2 regions of the Glutamicibacter sp. FBE19 genome follow, and region 2 is predicted to be linked to the other one. Evidence: riboswitches for the same ligand, from Rfam matches in the RefSeq annotation. Region 2 holds a riboswitch; the other holds the start of a gene.

Region 1 (10,215 bases), on a different contig from region 2:
AGTCCCTGATTGCCGGCGCTGCCATGGTGGCCGTGGCCGCTACGGCGGGACTGCTTCCGGGCATCGCCCAGGAGCGCATGGTGGAACAGGAGCAGCAGGTGGCAACCGCGCTGGCCGAGCAACCGCCCGAAGGATTCGGCGCAGCATCGCTGGCTCACGGCGCACCGGCTTTTGTCACCGGCGAACACCAGGTGGTCCCGGTGCCGGCCGAGGCCGCCAAGGATCTTCCCGACATCGGCAGCTGCGTGCAGAATCCGCAGTCGACCCAGATCAAGGAATGCGAGTTCGGCAGCAAGGATGCGACCTATACGGTGGCGCTTGTGGGGGATTCGCATGCCGCCCACTGGTTCGAGGCGTTGAACGGCTTCGCACGCAGCAAGGGGTGGAAAGTTGTTACCTATCTGAAGAACTCGTGCCCCTTTAGCGAAGCGCAGCGCAAGGCAGATCAAGACGGAAGCATCAACTGCAGCGAAGCCTTTGAGCAGAGCATGGATGACCTGGCCAAGCGAAAAGACATCGACGCGGTGATCACCTCGAACTGGGGCGGTTCCACCTTCGTTTCCGATCCCGCGCAAGGCTTGGCGGCCGCGTGGGGCAAACTCGAAGATGCCGGCCTGCCGGTCTATGCCATTGTCGATACCCCGCGGCCGCCCCAGGATTCCTACGCCAGGGACTGCGTGGAGCAGAACATCAATAACCCCGAAGCCTGCTCATTCCCGGAAAAGGGAGCCTACGAAAAGGGCGACGCCACCAAGGCCGCCGCCAAGCTGGAGCCGCGAGTGAAGGTCTTGGACTTCAGCGACCAGTTCTGCGTGGCTGGAACCTGCCCGGTGGTTGTCGGCAATGTTTTGATCTATCGGGACAAGCACCACATCAGCGACACCTACATGAGCACGCTGGTGCCGGTCTTCGGGCAGCGGCTGCAGCAGGCCATCGATTCGAAGTAGCCGTCCATGATCTAGGACACGAAGGCTTATGCTTGCGCGAGGATCTCGGGTAGGATTGAAAAGTCTGTGCTACTGCATGCCCGAAACTTGGGCGTCTGGTGCACTGATAACGCAAGAACCTCCTGTTGCGGAAATACCGCGACCGTTTAGCCCAAAGGAGGTGGGTTCACATGCGTGCTTATGAACTTATGGTCCTCATTGATCCAGAGGTCGATGACCGCACCGTAGAGCCAACCATCGAGAAGTACCTCGAGGTTGTCCGCTCCAACGGTGGCACCATCGAAAAGGTTGATGTCTGGGGTCGTCGCAAGATGTCCTACGAGATCAAGAAGAAGGCAGAAGCCACTTACGTAGTGGTGAACTACACCGCAGAACCAGCCGCTTCCGCTGAGCTTGAGCGCCAGCTGAAGATCAACGAGCTGATCCTGCGCCACAAGGTCACCCGTCCGGAAGAGGCCCGCGTTTAATTACGCGCAACCTTCCGTCGTAGGAATAAACGTTCAATCTTTCTAAGGAGAGTCAATGGCAGGCGAGACTGTTATTACCGTTATCGGAAATCTGACCGCCGATCCGGAGCTGCGTTTCACGCCGTCCGGTTCAGCCGTAGCGAACTTCACGATCGCTTCGACTCCTCGCACCTTTGACCGCCAGTCCAATGAGTGGAAGGACGGGGAAGCCCTGTTCTTGCGCGCATCGGTGTGGCGCGAGGCTGCAGAGAACGTTGCTGAAACGCTGACCAAGGGCATGCGCGTCATCGCCCAGGGTCGTTTGCGTTCACGTTCCTACGACACCAAGGAAGGCGAACGTCGCACCGTGATGGAGCTTGAGGTCGATGAAATCGGCCCATCGCTCCGTTTTGCGTCCGCCAAGGTCACCCGCACCCAGCGCTCCGGCGGTGGCAACGGTGGCTTCGGCAATGGTGGCGGTGGAGGATTCTCCAACGCACCACAGCAAGGTGCTCCAGCCCAGGCGCCGCGTCAGCAGCAGCCGCAGCAGGGTGGCGGATGGAATGCTCCAGCCGCAGACCCATGGAGCACCGGCGGAAACAACGGTGGCGGCTGGGGCAACCCAGGCGCAGACGAACCACCTTTCTAAACAATATTTATTCACCATCCCGCAGATCACTCTGCGGGCTCCAAAGCTAAAGGAGCTCCACGATGGCTAAGGCTGAAATCCGTAAGCCCAAACCAAAGTCCAACCCATTGAAGGCCGCTGACATCACCGTCATCGACTACAAGGACACCGCATTGCTGCGCAAGTTCATCTCTGACCGCGGAAAGATCCGCGCTCGTCGAGTGACCGGCGTTTCCGTTCAGGAACAGCGCAAGATCGCACAGGCTATCAAGAACGCACGTGAAGTAGCCCTGCTGCCTTACTCCGGCGCTGGCCGCGGCTAAGGAAGAAGGGATAGCAAAATGGCAAAGATCATTCTGACTCACGAAGTATCCGGTCTCGGTGCTGCTGGCGATATTGTCGAGGTAAAGAACGGCTACGCCCGTAACTACCTGCTGCCACGCGGCTTCGCAATCGTCTGGACCCTGGGCGGTGAGAAGCAGGTGGAGTCGATCAAGGCTGCACGTGCCGCTCGCGCTGTTGCAAACCTTGAGGAAGCTCAGGCACTTGCAGCCAAGCTGAAGTCCCAGCCGGTGAAGATCACCATCAAGGCTGGTTCCAACGGCCGCCTGTTCGGCACCGTCAAGACCACCGATATCGCTAACGCCGTAGAGGCTGCCGGTCTGGGCAAGATCGACAAGCGCAACATCGAGGTCAACGACCACATCAAGTCGACTGGCAACTACAACGCAACCGTTCGCGTACACGAGGACGTCGTTGCAAACCTGCGCCTGCAGGTTGTAGCTGCTGCCAAGAAGTAAGTCTTCTAGACTCGGCTTCTGTTCAAGAGGTGGCGTGCGCTCCGCAAGGAGCACACGCCACCTCTTGGCGTTATCCCGCCGTCCAGCCCGCCCAGATGGCAGGCTATCGGAATCGCGGATTCTCAGTGCGCCATCCGGGATCCACCAGTTGCATGGCGCATTTGAATAGCAGGGGCGAGTGCAAGCAGTCCGGCAACGACGCCGGCGCCACCGCAGATCCAGGACATCCAGGCAACGCCGGCGAAATCGGTAAACGATCCCATCCAAGGCGAGGCGAAGAGCAAGGCGCTGGCGATGGCAAGTGCCCATTCCATGGAAACCAAACGTGGCATCATGACGCTCCAGACGCCGGTGATCACCATGAGCAGGCCGAAGGCCGCCATCAGTCTCATCGAGGTGCTGGTTCCCTCAAGCCACATGGTTGAAACTGCGGCCAGAATACCGGCCGCGACGCCGACCCAGTCTTGCCACCGAGTCCATTTCTTCATTGTGAAAACCTCCAACATCCATTGCAGAGGGCTCCTTAGCGGGAGTCGCTTTAAATGTAGGTTCGCGGTTGCCGATGCACAATCTACTTTTGGGAGCATTTTGGTAAATCCTTGGCCCTGGAGGCGTCCCGGCTGCGGCACAGGAGGGCTCCCGGCTCTTGTGGGGACACCGCAGGTTCGCGCATAATTCACCAGATCGCCTTGCGCCCGGTGCCTCTTAATCGTTGGCATTGGAGCCGCGGGCTCGTAGCCTCGAAGATGGGACTGGCCAGGCCAGCACGATCGAGAGAAACGGTGGAATACATGGGTTTTGCGTTTGCCGATCCTGAAGCATTGACCAAGGAGCAACGCGAGGCAGTGGCCGAGCATCAGCGCACCGTCCGAAGCGGCCCGCGCAAGCTCTCATTGCGCGCCCTGCGCGAAGAAGCCAGCCTGAGCCAGGCCGAACTGGCTGCGCGGCTCAAGCTGCCGGTGGACCGCATTGCCCGCATGGAAACCGGCGACCTGGACCGGGTCCAGCTAGCCACCTTGCGCCGATATGCCGCGGCCATGGACGCCCGAATCGAGATCACGGCGACCCGCGGCGAAGCCTTCGCCCAGCTGGGCTAGCCCGGCCCCGCCGCGCGAATGGCCGACCGGCCACCGCAAATAGCGGGCAGCTCATCGAGAAAAGCGCCACCCACCGCTGGATCCGACCATCTGCCCTCCGGCTCGGCATCTTTAGCGGCTAAAGTGTTCCGGTGAGATGCGGGTTATAGACCTGCGTCACAGCCGAGCTTCGAAGGGGTTATTTTGCACGAGCGTATTCACCACCGGGCCTTTGCCGATCGCCTGATGAGCGCCGAACAGGCGGCAACCATCATCAAGCCGGGAATGACGGTGGCCATGAGCGGCTTCACCGGTGCCGGATACCCGAAGGCAGTGCCCGGCGCCCTGGCCGCCCAGATGGAACGCCAGCACGCTGCCGGCGAGGAGTTCAAGATCAACGTGCTCACCGGCGCCTCCACCGCCCCCGAGCTCGACGGGGTGCTGGCCAAGGCCGAGGGCATGAACCTTCGCCTTCCCTACATGTCCGATCCCGAGCTGCGCCGGCGCATCAACGAGGGCAACATGGAGTACATGGACATCCACCTGTCCCATGTCGCCCAGCACGCCTGGTTCGGCTTCTACGGCAAGATCGACGTGGCCATCATCGAGGTGGTCGGCGTAACCGCCGAGGGCGACCTGATCCCCTCCAGCTCCGTGGGCAACAACAAGACCTGGCTGGAGATGGCCGACAAGGTCATCATCGAGGTCAACACGCAGCAATCCGCCGCCATGGAGGGCATGCACGATGTCTACTACGGCACCGCCTTGCCTCCGCACCGCAAGCCCATCGAATTGACCACGGTGCGCGACCGGATCGGCCAGAAGTACCTGGACGTCGACGTCAGCAAGATCGCCGCGGTGGTCCAAACCGACGCGCCAGACCGGCTGAGCCCCTTCGCCCCGGTGGACGAGACCAGCGAGAAGATCGCCGATCACCTGCTGGGCTTCCTGGACTCGGAGATCCGTGCCGGCCGGCTGACCGAGAAGCTGCTACCGCTGCAGTCGGGCGTCGGCAACATCGCCAACGCCGTGCTGGCGGGCCTGTCCCGCGGCGGCTACAAGTCCTTGGCCGCCTACACGGAGGTCATCCAGGATGGCATGCTCCAGCTGATCAAGGACGGCACCATCGAGTTCGCCTCGGCCACCAGCTTCTCGCTGTCTGCCGAGGGCATCGAGGAATTCAACCGCAATGTCGAGCACTACCGCGAGCGCATCCTGCTGCGCGCCCAGGAGATCTCCAACCACCCCGAGATCATCCGGCGGCTGGGCTGCATCGCCCTGAACGGGATGATCGAGGCCGACATCTACGGCAATGTGAACTCCACCAACGTCCTGGGCTCCCATGTCATGAATGGCATCGGCGGGTCCGGCGACTTCGCCCGCAACGGCTACCTGTCGGTGTTCATGTCCCCGTCCACCGCCAAGGGCGGCAAGATCTCGGGCATCGTGCCCTTCGCATCGCATGTGGACCACACCGAGCACGACACCATGATCCTGATTACCGAACAGGGCCTGGCCGATCTGCGCGGCCTGTCGCCCAAGCAGCGCGCCCAACAGGTTATCGAGAACTGCGCGCATCCGGACTACCGGGGGCTGCTGCAGGACTACTTCGACCGGGCCTGCAGGCAAAGCTACGGCAAGCACACCCCGCACCTGCTGGGCGAGGCCCTGTCCTGGCACCAGCGCTTCGAGCAGACCGGGGATATGCGCCCGGCCAGCTAGCCGCCGGGCTGGCCGGGATCGATGCGCACGATCCGGTCATCACCCGTCCCTGGCCGGCCGCGCCCGTCGGTGTTGTTCGTCAGCACCAGCAGCGAGCCGCCAGGATCCACCAGCACATCGCGCAGCCGGCCGAGCCGGCCATCGAGCAATTCCTGCTCGATGGCCGGCGCGTCCAGTTCCACCGCGCGCAGCACTTCGCCGCGCAGATTCGCCAGGTAGGCGGTGCCATCTAGGATCGCGATGCCGCTGGGGCTGGCCTCGGCAGGGGACCACTGCGCAATCGGGTCGGTGTACTGCCGATCTGCGCCGCCCTTCCCCTCGACTTCGGGCCAGCCATAGTTCCCGCCGGCCTTGATGATGTTCAGTTCGTCGAAGGTGTTTTGCCCGAATTCGCTGGCATACATGGTGCCATCATCGCTCCATGCCAGGCCCTGCACATTGCGGTGCCCATAGCTGTAGACGAGGGAATTCTCGAAGGGATTGTCCTCCGGGACGCTTCCATCGGGTGCCATGCGCAGGATCTTGCCGCCCAGCGCCTGCAGGTCCTGGGCTTGCCCAGGGTTGGACGCATCGCCCACGCTCGCGTAGAGCATTCCATCCGGTCCGATGGCCAGCCGCCCGCCGTTGTGGATATTGGCCGAGGGCAGGGAATCCAGCAGGGTCCGCGGAGCCGACAATGACAGGTTTCCGGCGCTGCCTTGCACGGTGAATTGCTGAATGCGGTTACCGGATTCCGCGGTGGAATACGCGTAGAGCTGGTCCGGCGCTAGGAAGGCCAGGCCCAGCAGCCCGCCTTCGCCTCTCGCTGCGAGATCATCGATCCGGGCCACTTCGCGGCTCTGTCCGGACTGCGAAACCTCCAGGATCCTCCCGGAATCGCGTTCGCTGACCAGCAAGCTGTCCTGGACGTAGACCATGGACCACGGAGCTTCCAAGCCGGTGGCCAGTGGTTCTGGAGCGGTGTGCGATTCGGCAGCTGGACTTGGAAGTGGTGTTGGCGTGGAGCATCCGGCGAGGAACACTGCGCCGAGCAGCAGGCATGTGTCCCGGATGTGCTTCATCGGGTGGCTATGCGTGCGCCGGCTGATGGCGCGTCGGGCGATACGTCAGTTCCTGGATCCGCCCGTCCAAAAGCTTTGAATCGACAAGTTCCAGGTCATAGTCGTCGACCCCTCCGAGTACCGGAGCAGAGCCGCTATGCCCGGTCAGCACCGGGAAGATGCTCACCTGGATGAAGTCCACAAGACCTGCCGCCAGCAGCGAATGGTTCATGGCCAGGGAACCGTGGGAGCGCAGCGGCACATCTGAGGTTTCCTTGAGCTGGGCGACGACTTCCAAGGCATCAGCGCGCTCCAGCGTGGCATTAGGCCAAGACAGCGGCTCAACCAAGGTGGTGGAGATGACGGTGGCGGGCTTGTCGTGCAAAGCCACGCCCCACGCGTCTTCAACCTCGGGATTCATCTCGATTTCTGCCCAGAAGAGACTAAACAAGCGGAAGGTGTTGGCTCCGAAAACCATGCGGCATGGGGGAGTGTAGAGCCCGAGGCGATGGGCCAACAGCTCTGGCCCCTGTTTTCCCCAGTAGCCACCCCAATCGCTGCCTGCACTGCCGAAGCCATCAAGGCTGCTGAACACGTCAAAGGTATAGGTGGCACTCATGGCAAGCCTCCGAAGCTGATCCGCTAGGTGCCACCTAGGATACGCTCAGGCGCTGGGCATATCTACGTTTTGGGTGCGCAATTGTCCGCGCGAGAGTTCCTTTCCGCTGGCCTCGTCGGTGATGACAACTTCCCACAACTGCTGGGTCTTGCCTTGGAACAGCGCCTTGGCCGCAACCTGCACGCGCGCACCGGTAGTGGGACGCAGGAAGTCGGTGGCATTGTGAACGCCCACAGCAAATTGATTGCGCTCTGAGACCGCGTAGCTGGCGCCAACGCTGCCGGCGCTTTCAATCATGGAGGCATAGACACCTCCATGTACGACGCCCCACGGGGTGTGGTGCTCTTCATTGAGATCGGCATGGCCTCGCACGGAAGTGGCGGTGATGTCGTCAAAGACCAGGCCAATGCTGTCAGTGAAGCGGCTGGTCTTGTCGGGGATTCGCTGTGCTGGGGAACTCACGGGTGACTCCAAAAGTGTCGGGGCGCGGTGCGCCTGTTCGAGTGGTGGGGCTTGCGGTTCAATTATTTGCACTTTACCTGCTGAAGTACGCGGCAATCCTTGCGGGAAGATCCTTGATGGCGAACCCTGGCGCCGATTTTCCACGAAGCGCAGATGCCGGAAGATATTTAGCCGTGCCATAAGTTAATGCGTTACGACGAAGATCACACCTTCATGGCCGGCTGAAGTGCCTGAAGCGGTCCGAATTGGTGAATAAAGGACTGTTCCGTGACCCTAAAACTGAGCCACTGTCGAATATTTTGTTGAATATTGCGATTTGAGAAGTGAATTGTTTGACGGTGCTTCGTCATGAGTCATATTGTTTTAAGCAGAATCAAGAGCATCAGCTAAAAGCCCTGGCTTGCTGATCGGCAACCCTCTCAACGGTAGTGGGGTGCTCCAGGTGAGGATTCGGTTTTGCGCCAAATAGTGTCAGAACAAGTACCGCGCACGGCGTGAAACCTCAGTGGCAACCGGATTCGGATCATCCCGAACCGCTGTTCCCGCTGGGTCTGACGCGGTGGGCAAGAACCGAAGGAATCGAGCCATGTCATTGAATCGTGAACTTGACCCGCTAACCCTACGCAAGGTTTTCGCTCAACATCCCTCAGGCGTGGCCGCTCTGTGTGCAGAAGTGGACGGCGTGAAAACCGGCATCGTTGCATCCTCATTCACTGTCGGGGTTTCGCTGGAGCCGGCATTGGTGATGTTTGCAGTCCAGAAGACCTCCAACACCTGGCCGAAACTGCGCGAGGCCAGCCACATTGGTGTTTCGGTTCTCAGCGATCTCAATGGAGGGGTCTGCGCGCAGATCGCTTCGAAGAAGGGCGATCGATTCCTCGGCGTGGATACCGTGGTTTCCGAGCAGGGCGCTCTGTTCATTGAAGAGTCCACCCTCTGGCTGGAAACGTCGATTTACAACGAAGTCGAAGCTGGTGACCACTGGGTTGTGCTTTTGGAGGTGCATGGGCATCACACATCACTGCACTCGCCGCAGATCTTCCATGATTCCCGATTTCATTCAATCCCAGTTCCTGAGCTCGTCTAAATCTTCTGAGGGGTAGTTTCCCGAAGGCCCGGCGTGGATTCCCTGATGGTGATCTGCTCCGGGCCTTGTCGCGTTTCGGGACGCGTTCAACGCCAGGCAAATAGTTATCCACGGTGTGGATCGCGACCGCTACGCGAAAATGTGGACTATTGGCCATAACTTGCCGAGTTGGCCGTGCTAAAGGCCGGTGACTAAGCCTTTTATGATTCCGTAGATATCCACATGGTTATCCACACGACTGTGGGCATGATGTGCAGAACTGTGTGAAAACTGCAATAAACCCTGTATTGCGGGCGTTTTTGGGTGTTGATAACTACTGGGAACATATCGCTATCTTCAATAAAATATTTACCTGTCCACAGATGTGAAAATACAAAAAGCCTAGTCAATAACTATTACTGTTGGGTACTTGACAATAATCCACAGGGTTCTCCCCAGACAGTGAACAGGCTAGTCCACAGCTGAGGGTATGTTATGCACAAGACCTGTGGATAATGGGGTTTACGTGGGTAAACATCGGCCCTACTGTTGGCTTTGGGGCAGAAATATCCACAGACGTAATCCATTGAACTGTTGGCATCAACTAGCAGGTTGGAACGTTGCCATCTGGCAAGGAAGATTTTTCCCCCTGGGGTCAATAGGGGATGGAAGTGTCTGCAATGAGTGCTGAGCCGGTTTACGAAGGACGAGAATCCGACGCAGGGCGCAAGCCGCCACAGGACGTCGAAGCCGAGATGTCCGTGCTCGGTGGCATGATGCTATCCAAGGACGCCATCGCCGACGTCGTTGAGGCGCTGCGCGGAACCGACTTCTACCGTCCGGCTCACGAATCCATCTACGAAGCCATTATCGATTTGTACGGCCGAGGCGAACCTGCCGATGCCGTGACCGTGGCCGACTTGCTGACCAAGCGCGGCGAAATTTCCCGCGTGGGTGGCGCTGCCTACCTTCACAACCTCATTCAGCAGGTGCCCACCGCCGCTAACGCCGGCTACTATGCAGAAATCGTGCGCGAGCGCGCCGTCTTGCGCCGCCTGGTGGACGCCGGAACCCGCATCGTCCAGATGGGCTACTCGCCCGATGGAGAAGTCGATGCCATTGTCAACGAAGCGCAAGCCGAGGTTTACAAGGTTGCGGAAAACCGCAGCAGCGAAGACTACGTACGCCTCTCGGACATCATCGAAGGCACCGTAGACGAAATCGAAAACGCCGCGAACGCCGGCGACGGCATCACCGGCGTGCCCACCGGGTTCTACGAATTCGACGAGCTGACCCAGGGCCTGAAGGGCGGCCAGATGATCATCATCGCGGCCCGTCCTGCAGTGGGTAAGTCGACCTTCGCACTGGACTTCGCCCGGTCCGCCGCCATCAAGAACAACATGGCCACC
Region 2 (10,215 bases):
GTTCAGCTCCGACAGGTCAATGCCCATCCAGCCGGAGATCAGGACCTGTGCACCTTCAACGTCCGCATAGGACTTGTAATCCTCGTACTTGGCCTGGGCCTTCTCAGACGTCTCATCGGTGATGATGGTCTGCATCGCGAAGATCTTCACATCGTAGCGGTCGCGGCCGGCGGCCTCTGCGGCATCGCGGATCTTGGTGACGGTGGCCTTGAGGATTTCACGGGTCGGGCTGGTGACAAATACTGCTTCAGCGTTTTCCGAGGCGAACTTGATGCCGCGCGACGAGGCGCCGGCCTGGTAGATCACCGGGGTGCGCTGGATGGAAGGCTCGGTGATGGCGATTCCGGGCACCTTGAAGAATTTTCCTTCGTGCTCGATGCTGTGCACCTTGGCCGGGTCCGTATAGATCCCGGTTTCCTTGTTGTTCTGCACGGCGTCGTCTTCCCACGAGCCTTCGAGCAGCTTGTAGACGACCTCGAGGTATTCATCGGCGTGGTTGTACCGCTCGTCGTGCTCCATCTGGTCTTCCTGGCCCATGTTGCGGGCGGCCGATGGCAGGTACCCGGTCACGACATTCCAGCCCACGCGGCCGTTGGTCAGGTGGTCCAGGGTGGCCAGGCGGCGGGCGAAAGCGTAGGGGTGCTCGTAGGCGGTGCCCGCAGTGACGCCGAAGCCGAGGTTCTCGGTGACCGCTGCCATGGCGGAGACCAGCATCATCGGGTCATTGACCGGGGCCTGGGCGCCGGAGCGCAGCGGGGACTCATTAGTGCCGTTGAAAACATCGTAGGTACCCAGGACATCGGCGATGAACAGGCCGTCGAACTTGCCCTTTTCCAGTACCTTGGCCAGGTGGGTCCAGTAGCCGAGGGTGTTGTAGGTCGAGGCCTTGTCATCCGGGTGGCGCCACAGGCCTGGCGACTGGTGCACCACGCAGTTCATGTCGAATGCGTTGAAGAGAATTTCGCGCTGCTGGCTCATTGATGTTCCCCTTGCCATGGTTGGGTAGTGGTGAAGATTAGTGGTTCGCGCTCAGGCGCCGTGGGCTCGATGGTTGCTGTCTTCGCCGGTGACCGAGAGTCGTTGCGGCTGGACCGCATTGATCTCGTAGTCCCCCACAATGCGGGCCTTGTAAATGGCCGGGTTGTGGGTGGCGATGGTCCGGGCGTTGCGCCAGTGCCGGTCCAGGTTGCAGATGACGCTGGTCGAGGATGCGCCCAGGCCGTCAAAGAGCTTGCTGGTGGCACCGATGACGAGTGGCTGGACGATGGTTTGCGCCCGGTTGGCGGCCAGTTCGCAGACCGCATAGCGTTCTTCGTCGTTGAGCCCCGGATCTACCAGTGCGGCTTCGACTTCAAGGACGGCGCCGATCACGACCGAGTCCGCGGCGAAGGATTCCGCGGACACCTCGCCGACCAGTTGCAACACCTGTGGTTCGCGGTGCACCGGAACGCCGGTGCCGGTGGTGAAGATGCGGGTGCGGTTCTGCACCGAAATGCGCAGGTCGTTCAGGGCCGCCCGGGCGATACCTGCCTGCACGGCCATGAGCACCAGCTGGAAGATCGCCGCTTCGGAGTCGTTGCTCTGCTGCGGCATGAACGTGTCCACCGGGACCTGGTGGAACTCCGTGGTTCCGGTGCCGGTGAGCCCCTGGCCAAAGCCATCCCAGTCATCAAGGATCTTGACGCCGCTGTGCTGGGTGGAGACTACCGCGATCTGGCGCCCGGGCAGTTCCGGGTGGGCCACGGCCACGGTGGTCCAGTCGGCAAAAATGGTACCGGTGCAGTAGTACTTTTCACCGTCCACCAGCCAGCGGCCATCAATCTGGCTCACCTTGGTGTTCAGCGTGCCCAGGGCATTGCCACCGCGTTCGGTGTAGGCGTTGCCGACAATTTGCCCGGCGGCGATGCGGGCGGTCCACTTACTGCGCAGCTTTTGGTCGTCGAGGACCAGCACGTTTTCCACGAACGCGATATGCGCGCGCCACAGCTGGCCGACATGCGAGTCGGCTTCGGACAGCTCGATGAGCAAGCGGAACACGTCGACCAGGCGCGCGCCGTATCCGCCCTCGGCAACTGGGATGCGCAGTGCGCCGAAACGTTCGCGGTTGAGCAGGCCTACCTGCTCGAAGGGCAGAACGCGGTTGCGGTCGCGGTCCTTGGCGGTGCTGGCGATTTGCGCGAAGACCGGACGAAAGATTTCAGCCAGCCGGTCGTATTGCTCATCCGCGCCGGGGCCGGGGGTGACCTTGAGCAGTTGCCGCGTGGGCAGCTGCTCTTCGAAGTCGTCTAGTCCCATGGCGCTAGCCTGCGAAGGATCGCTGAGCTGGTTGAAGTCCAAACCGGAGGTGTTTGGCAACTCGCCAAATGACATTAAAAGTCCTCAATTCTTTCCATCGGTCCTGGCGGTAGCACCGTCTCCCTTTTCGGGTGGTTGCTGCGGCGTCGTCGAGCCAGATCTCTCAGCCGCTCTGGATGGGTCGTCATTCATTTGTAGCCGTAATAAACCGATGCATCCAAGCCACGAAGTCACATTTCGACCTTGGGCGGCTCCGGGATGACCGGCAGGTTGAACAGCCAATGGCGCATCATGCCGAAGATGAATTGCCCATATTCGCCCATTATCGATCAAACCGGCATTCAATGAAATAAATAACGAAATATCCCGCGCATGTGGCACAGTTATCGAAGATTTTTCATGTTACGCAAGATTTGCATTCAATTCCTTCGAAACCCTGTAATAGACGTGTAACCATCCCGAGCGGCCGAGAGATCTGGCTCAGTGACGCCGCAGCAACCACCTATGGAGGACACCTTCCATAGGCCGGTGCTACCGCCAGGACCGATGGAGATGATCATGGCACTGTGCTTTGCGCAGCCTCAAATGCAGTACCTGGGCCTCGCGTCCATGGCACTGGGCGCCGGCCTCGTCAATTTCTCGCGCAGATTCGCCACCACGGCACAGAGCCGCACCGCGCTTTCAGGCTCGCAGCCACAACGGGCTATGGGCAAAGACCGGCAATTCGCCTCGGCCAAGAACCTCCAGGGCACAAGCAACACCTGGCCTTCCTCGGAATACTTGCCGTTGCCCTGCTCGCTGCCTCCGAACGCCGCGCCATAAAAGCCCCGGGCCCGAGGGCACTAGCGATCAAGTACCAAACCAGCCACCGAATAGACACTCCAAGGAATACTCTGTAATGACCATCGAATCGGCACCAACCTCTGCATTTGCCTCTGAGGAAGCACGCCAAGCATTCTGGGACGACGCGGCACGCCTCCTTGATTGGGACACCAGCTGGCATACCACCAGCCAGATCCTCCCAGCTGACCCGGAAGCCAAGCGCGGACCGCAGATCTCCTGGTATCTGGGTGGCAAGCTCAATGCCGCGGTGAACTGCGCCGACCGGCATGTGGCCGCCGGCCGCGGAGACAAGGTCGCACTGTATTTCGAGGGCGAACCCGGCGACCGGGTGGCCGTCACCTACAAGAACCTGCAAGAACGCATCAGCCAGGCCGCCCACGCTTTGGAATCCTTGGGCGTGGTCAAGGGCGACCGCGTGGTCATCTACCTTCCGGTCCTCATCGAAACCGTCGTCATCACGCTGGCCTGCGCCCGCATCGGCGCCGTCCATTCGCTGGTCTTCGGCGGATTCTCTGCCGAAGCGTTGAAGTTCCGCGTGGAAGACACGAAGGCCAAGGTGCTGGTGACCACCGATGGCCAATTCCGCCGCGGCGCCTCGGTGCCGGTCAAGGACAATGCCGACGAAGCGGTCTCCGGCGAGAATGAGATCGAAAAAGTGCTGGTCATTCGACGCACCGGCGATCAGATCCCGTGGACCGAAGGCCGCGACGTCTGGTGGCACGATGTTGTCGACACCCAGCCCACCGAACATGAAGCGCAGTTCTTCGACTCTGAAACTCCGCTGTTCATCATGTACACCTCCGGAACCACCGGACAGCCCAAGGGCCTGGTGCACACCACCGGTGGCTACCTGACCCAGGCTGCCGCCAGCTACAACATGCTCTTCGCCAACCCGGATGCCTCCCAGCGCGAGAATGACGTGCACTGGTGCACCGCGGACCTGGCATGGATCACGGCCCACACCTATGAGATCTATGGACCGCTATCCAACGGCGTCACCCAGGTGATTTATGAAGGCGTGCCCAACGCGCCGCATCCCGGACGCCACTTCGAAGTCATCGAACGCTACAAGGTCACCAGCTACTACACGGCCCCGACCTTGGTCCGCTCGTTGATGGGCTGGTTCCCCGAGGGCATTCCCAAATCCTACGACCTGTCCTCCATCAACGTCGGCGGCACCGTTGGCGAAGCGGTTAACCCGGAGGCCTGGCGGTGGCTGCGCGAACAGCTTGGCCGCGATACCCCGGCAGGCATTCCGATGGTGGATACCTGGTGGCAGTCCGAGTCCGGGGCGACGGTCCTCTCCCCTTTGCCGACCGACGACTACTTCAAGCCAGGATGCGCCGCCCGTGCCCTGCCGGGCGTTTCCGTGGACATCGTTGATGCCCAGGGACAGCGAGTTGAGCCCAACACCCAGGGCAATATTGTCATCACCCGCACCGGCCCGTCCATGGCGCGTACGGTATGGGGCAACCCTGAACGCTACTACACCAGCTACTGGGAGAAGTACGTCCAGCAAGGCTGGTTCCTCGCAGGCGATGGGGCACGTTTTGACGAGGATGGAGATATTTTCATCCTGGGCCGCACCGATGACGTGATCAATATTTCCGGGCACCGGTTATCGACCATTGAAATCGAGTCTGCGCTGGTCACCAACCCCGGCGTCGTCGAGGCCGGAGTCTGCCCCACCCCGGATGCAAAAACCGGACATGCGGCCACCGCCTTCGTGGTGCCCCTGGACAAGTCGCTGATTGGCGAAAACCCTGATGAGCAGCTCGCCGCGCGCCAGGCACAATTCATAGCTGAACTTCGTTCCACGGTAGCCACCCAGATAGGCCCGATTGCCAAGCCGCGCGATGTGCTGCTGGTACCGGATGTTCCCAAAACCCGTTCGGGCAAGATCATGCGCCGCTTGCTCACGCAGCTATTTGAAGGAACCACGCTGGGTGACACCACCAGCCTGCAGAATGAACCGTGCATTCCCGAGATCAATGCAATCTGCCGGGCACGCCGCTAAAGCGCAACTGAAGAAAATCCGCTTTAAATAGTCGAAGCCACGTCCCGCGGGACGTGGCTTCGACTATTTAAAGCTAGGAATCCTTGGATTCGGAAGAATCCGTGGACGGTTCCACAACAGCCTCGGTAACTATCACCTGAGCTGAATCCACCACACCATCTTCTGGCTTCCCGGCCGGCTTGATGATGGGAATCTCGGTGGTCATCAGGCTGAACTGGCTGCCTTCGTGCCGGTCCACGCCCTGGGTCACCGATTGCTCAAGCACTGTGCGGGCCACCTTGCCGCGCAAGATCAGCGGATCGCGGCTCAGGTCCTTCCATAGTGCGACGCACAACAGCAGCATCACGATCACGAACGGCAAGGCCGAGACAATCGTGATGTTCTTCAGGCCGTTGAGCGCCTCGGCCGGATGATCGCCACCCGCCAACAGCATGACTGCGGCAACAGCACCGGTGGCCACACCCCAGAAGACCACGGACTTCTTGGTCGGCTCCTCGGCTCCGCGCTCGCTCAAGGCACCCATCACGATGGAAGCCGAGTCGGCGCCGGTGACGAAGAAGATCGCGATCAGCAAGACCGTGACGATCATCAGCACCGTGGCAATCCAGCCGGAGAGCGGAAGCGCATTAAGCAGATCGAAGAGGATCAGGTCGAAGTTGATGTCCGGAGCCCCATCCACCACCTTGGCCAGCGCCTCGCCGGTGTTGCCTGCACGCTCCGCGCGTTCCTGCAAGCCAATGGCGCCACCGCCGAAGATGGAGAACCACAGCAGGGTGACAGCCGATGGAACCAGCAGCACGCCGGTGACAAACTGGCGGATGGTGCGGCCACGCGAAATGCGAGCGATGAACAGGCCAACGAATGGGCTCCATGAGATCCACCAAGCCCAGTAGAAGACAGTCCAGGAGGACAGCCAGCTGGACATGGTGCCGTCGCCAGAGGCCGCGGTACGCGAAGCCATCTCTGGAAGGTCGCCAATGAATGCGCCCACGGCGTTCGGGACGACGTTGAGGATGAATAGCGTTGGGCCGCCAATGAACACGATCAGCGCCAGGATCACTGCCAAGACCATGTTGATGTTCGACAGCCACTGGATGCCGCGCTCGATGCCGGAGACAGCCGAAGCGACAAACAATGCGGTAAGGATCGCGATGATCACTACCAGGACGCCGGAGCCAACCTTTTCAAGGATGCCAGCGGACTGGATGCCGCCACCAATCTGCAGTGCGCCCAGGCCCAGCGAACAGGCGGAGCCGAAAAGGGTAGCGATAATGGCGAGGATATTAATGGTGCGGCCGCCCCAGCCGTGCACAATGCGCTCTCCGAAGACGGAGGAGAACATTGCCGAGAACAGCTGCGGGCGCCCCAGGCGGAAACTGCCGTAGGCCATGCCCAAGCCGACGATGGCATACATCGCCCACGGGAACAGCGTCCAGTGGAAGAGCGTGGTGCCCATGGCGGTGCTCAATGCAGCGTCGGTAGACCCTTCAACGGTGCCTGGCGGCGGTGACATGTAGAAGAACAGCGGTTCTCCCACGCCATAGAACACCAAGCCGATGCCCATGCCGGTAGCAAACATCATGGAGATCCATGAAACCGTGCTGAATTGCGGTTTTTCGTCGTCCTTGCCCAGCGGGATGCGCCCGAAGTTCTTCGCAGCGACCACGATGACAAATATTGCGAATACCGAGGCTGCAATGATAAACAGCCAACCAGTGTTGGTGATGACCCAGTTAAGGGCCACGTCTGCGGCTTTACCCAAGCCTTCGGGGGTAACGAAACCCCAAATGATAAATGCCAGCGCCAAGGCGCCAGCGATTCCGAATACCCAATAGTCGGTTCCTGAAACCGAATATTTCTTTGGTCGTCGTTGTCGAGCTGAATGCAGCTCGCCGACGAGGTCTTCAAATGATTGATCCGTCTGCTTCATTGCGTTCTTCCTTCACTGGTAAGGCTCGGCGAACGAAATCCTGCCGGCGCCCGGCGAGTTATCGCTTCGAGGGGACGCGATTGCCCTGCAGTGTGCTTGATTGCGAATTGCTTATCGGTGTCGATTCACTGAATCCAAATCTAGCGTCAGAGGGTGCTGATTGATACAACTAACCCTGCATATTGCCACGGGAATGTTACCGGTGACCCGACGCTATTTCTTCTCGAATTGTCACAATAAATCCTAAATAGGCCTTTTTAAGCATGGTCGACCCACACCCATTGGTCAAACCAGAGCGCCTGATTCTCGGGGTTTTTGCGGCAAGCACCCCGTTCATGGCGTACTGCTCATAGGCCGTTCACAGCCATGTGAGCTTGCTCGCGTGTGCATAATTCCTGCCCGAAGTCGCCCAGAATTCCAGATCCCGCTCAGCGAAATCCGATGCCCGATTCCTTGGCGAATTCTGCCGAGGCCGGACTCCTCGTTCGGTTTTTGCGGTATCTTCGGCCGCTACGCCAAACACAAAATATATATTCTGAAATGAGAATATTTACTAACCAGGGCAGAACACCAGAAGTTCATCAAGGAACATCGCGTAGCAACCTGAAATACATCTCTACTTATCTTGACTCATTCAAGATAAGCGGTCATGCTGAAGATATGACATCTCTGGACGGGATCGAGCAAGTGCTCAAGGCTGCCTCTATGCGAGTCACGCAACCACGCGTTGCGGTACTCGCTGCGGTTGCCGCGCACCCTCACGCGGACACCGAAACAATTATTTCGGCGGTCCACAGTGAGCATCCCACGGTGTCACACCAGGCGGTCTACGATTCGCTCAAGCTGTTCACCAGTTTGGGCGTCATCCGCCAGATACAGCCTCAAGGGCATATCGCACGCTACGAAACCCGCGTCGGCGACAACCATCATCACGTGGTGTGCCGCCAGTGCGGAACCCTAGCTGACGTCGACTGCGCTGTCGGCGGAGCCCCTTGTTTGCACGCGTCGGATGACCACGGCTTCAAGATCGATGAAGCCGAAGTCATCTATTGGGGCATCTGCCCCGAGTGCCAGGCTAAGAATCTCGGCGGGTAGCCGCACGGCCCCAAAACTTTGTCATCATTCGGGACCCCCTCGGGCGATGAACATCGAACCACAAACCCCAAAGAATCCGGAAGGAAGAGCATATGTCTGAGACAACAGCAGGTCAGTGCCCGGTTGTAGGCAACACCGGTCGAGTACACCCGACCCAGGGAAACGCCAACACCGAGTGGTGGCCAAATAAGCTGAATCTGAAGATCCTTGCAAAGAATCAGGAGGCTACCAACCCCCTGGATGCAGACTTCGATTACATCAAGGCTTTCGAAGCTCTGGATCTGGCAGCAGTCAAGGCTGATCTCGCCGAGGTCATGACCAAGTCCTACGACTGGTGGCCAGCTGACTTCGGCCACTACGGCCCCTTCCTGATTCGCATGGCTTGGCACTCTGCCGGCACCTACCGCTCGCACGACGGCCGCGGTGGCGGATCTGCAGGCCAGCAGCGCTTCGCTCCGCTGAACTCGTGGCCAGATAACGTGAACCTGGATAAGGCTCGCCGCCTGCTGTGGCCAGTGAAGAAGAAGTACGGCCAGTCCATCTCCTGGGCTGACCTCATGATCCTGGCCGGCAACGTCGCGCTGGAAGACATGGGCTTTGAGACCTTCGGCTTCGCCGGTGGCCGCAAGGACGTCTGGGAACCAGACGAAGACGTTTACTGGGGTCCTGAGAAGGTATGGCTGGAAAGCGAACGCTACACCGGCGCCCGCAACCTCGACGCACCACTGGCAGCTGTCCAGATGGGCCTGATCTACGTCAACCCAGAAGGCCCGGACGGCGTTGCCGACCCACTGGCTTCCGCAGCGGATATCCGTGAAACCTTCCGCCGCATGGGCATGGACGACGAGGAAACCGTCGCCCTGATTGCCGGTGGCCACACCTTCGGCAAGACCCACGGTGCCAGCGCCGAGTCGCACAAGAGCGGCGACCCGGAAGCTTCCCCGCTGGAAATGCAGGGTCTGGGCTGGAAGTCCGACTTCGGTACCGGCAACGGCGATGACACCATCGGCTCCGGCCTGGAAGTTACCTGGACCTACCACCCAACCCGTTGGGACAACGAGTTCTTCCACATCCTCTTCGCTTACGAGTGGGAACTGTTCCACTCCCCTGCCGGCGCCCAGCAGTGGCGTCCAAAGGACAACGGCGGAGCCGACATGGTTCCAATGGCCCACAACTCCTCGGTTCGCCGCGAGCCACGCATGCTCACCAGCGACCTGGCCCTGCGCTTCGATCCTTCCTACGAGAAGATCTCCCGCGAGTTCAAGGACAACCAGGACAAGTTTGCCGACGCCTTCGCTCGTGCGTGGTTCAAGCTGACCCACCGCGACATGGGCCCGAAGTCCCGCTACTTCGGTCCAGAGGTTCCAGCAGAAGATCTGCTGTGGCAGGATCCACTGCCAGCTGCACCAGAAACCACCCTGGGCGCTGCAGAAGTTTCGGCACTCAAGAACCTGATCAAGGAATCCGGCCTGAGCGTACAGCAGCTGGTCTCCACCGCTTGGAAGGCAGCGGCAACCTTCCGCTCCTCGGACAAGCGCGGCGGCGCCAACGGCGGACGCATCCGTTTGGAACCACAGGTTTCCTGGAGCGTGAACCAGCCAGAGCAGCTCAAGCCAGTGATCGCAAAGCTGGAAGAAATCGTTGACGACTTCAACGCTACTTCCGCGATCAAGACCTCCTTCGCCGACGTTGTGGTTTTGGCCGGCAACGTAGGTGTTGAGCTGGCAGCTTCGGCTGGCGGCCAGCAGATCGAGGTTCCTTTCACTCCGGGTCGCGTTGACGCTACCCAGGAGCAGACCGATGTCGAGCAGTTCGCATGGCTGGAGCCAGTAGCTGACGGATTCCGCAACTACGACTCGGGCTTCTTGAACCTGCCTTCCGAGTACCTGCTGCTGGACCGCGCCAATCTGCTGGGCCTGACCGCACCGGAAACCACCGTGCTGGTGGGCGGGCTGCGCGTACTGGGCAACAACTGGGATGGCTCGAACACCGGCGTATTCACCGATACCCCGGGCGTGCTGACCAACGACTTCTT

Evidence for each region. A riboswitch is a leader RNA that binds a small molecule or an ion and turns the genes downstream of it on or off. The one in region 2 is predicted to bind S-adenosylmethionine.
Region 1: linked by a shared signal. The riboswitch ahead of H6F58_RS14925 (flavin reductase family protein) and the one ahead of H6F58_RS09255 (acyl-CoA dehydrogenase) in region 2 are both predicted to bind S-adenosylmethionine.

Annotation. Positions count from the first base shown of each region.
Region 1 is NZ_JACKQN010000010.1:101,607-111,821, forward strand. Features, by position in the region: gene H6F58_RS14870 (acyltransferase family protein) at 1-947, shown strand, start outside; gene rpsF (30S ribosomal protein S6) at 1,118-1,414, shown strand; gene H6F58_RS14880 (single-stranded DNA-binding protein) at 1,470-2,042, shown strand; gene rpsR (30S ribosomal protein S18) at 2,105-2,344, shown strand; gene rplI (50S ribosomal protein L9) at 2,363-2,821, shown strand; gene H6F58_RS14895 (SPW repeat protein) at 2,944-3,309, opposite strand; gene H6F58_RS14900 (helix-turn-helix domain-containing protein) at 3,613-3,918, shown strand; gene H6F58_RS14905 (acetyl-CoA hydrolase/transferase family protein) at 4,102-5,619, shown strand; gene H6F58_RS14910 (PQQ-dependent sugar dehydrogenase) at 5,616-6,680, opposite strand; gene H6F58_RS14915 (dihydrofolate reductase family protein) at 6,688-7,278, opposite strand; gene H6F58_RS14920 (PaaI family thioesterase) at 7,324-7,740, opposite strand; SAM riboswitch class IV at 8,112-8,229, shown strand; gene H6F58_RS14925 (flavin reductase family protein) at 8,327-8,827, shown strand; gene dnaB (replicative DNA helicase) at 9,487-10,215, shown strand, end outside.
Region 2 is NZ_JACKQN010000004.1:228,608-238,822, forward strand. Features, by position in the region: gene H6F58_RS09250 (LLM class flavin-dependent oxidoreductase) at 1-978, opposite strand, end outside; gene H6F58_RS09255 (acyl-CoA dehydrogenase) at 1,030-2,370, opposite strand; SAM riboswitch class I at 2,387-2,478, opposite strand; SAM riboswitch class I at 2,746-2,848, shown strand; gene acs (acetate--CoA ligase) at 2,867-5,155, shown strand; gene H6F58_RS09270 (BCCT family transporter) at 5,229-7,085, opposite strand; gene H6F58_RS09275 (Fur family transcriptional regulator) at 7,746-8,180, shown strand; gene katG (catalase/peroxidase HPI) at 8,273-10,215, shown strand, end outside.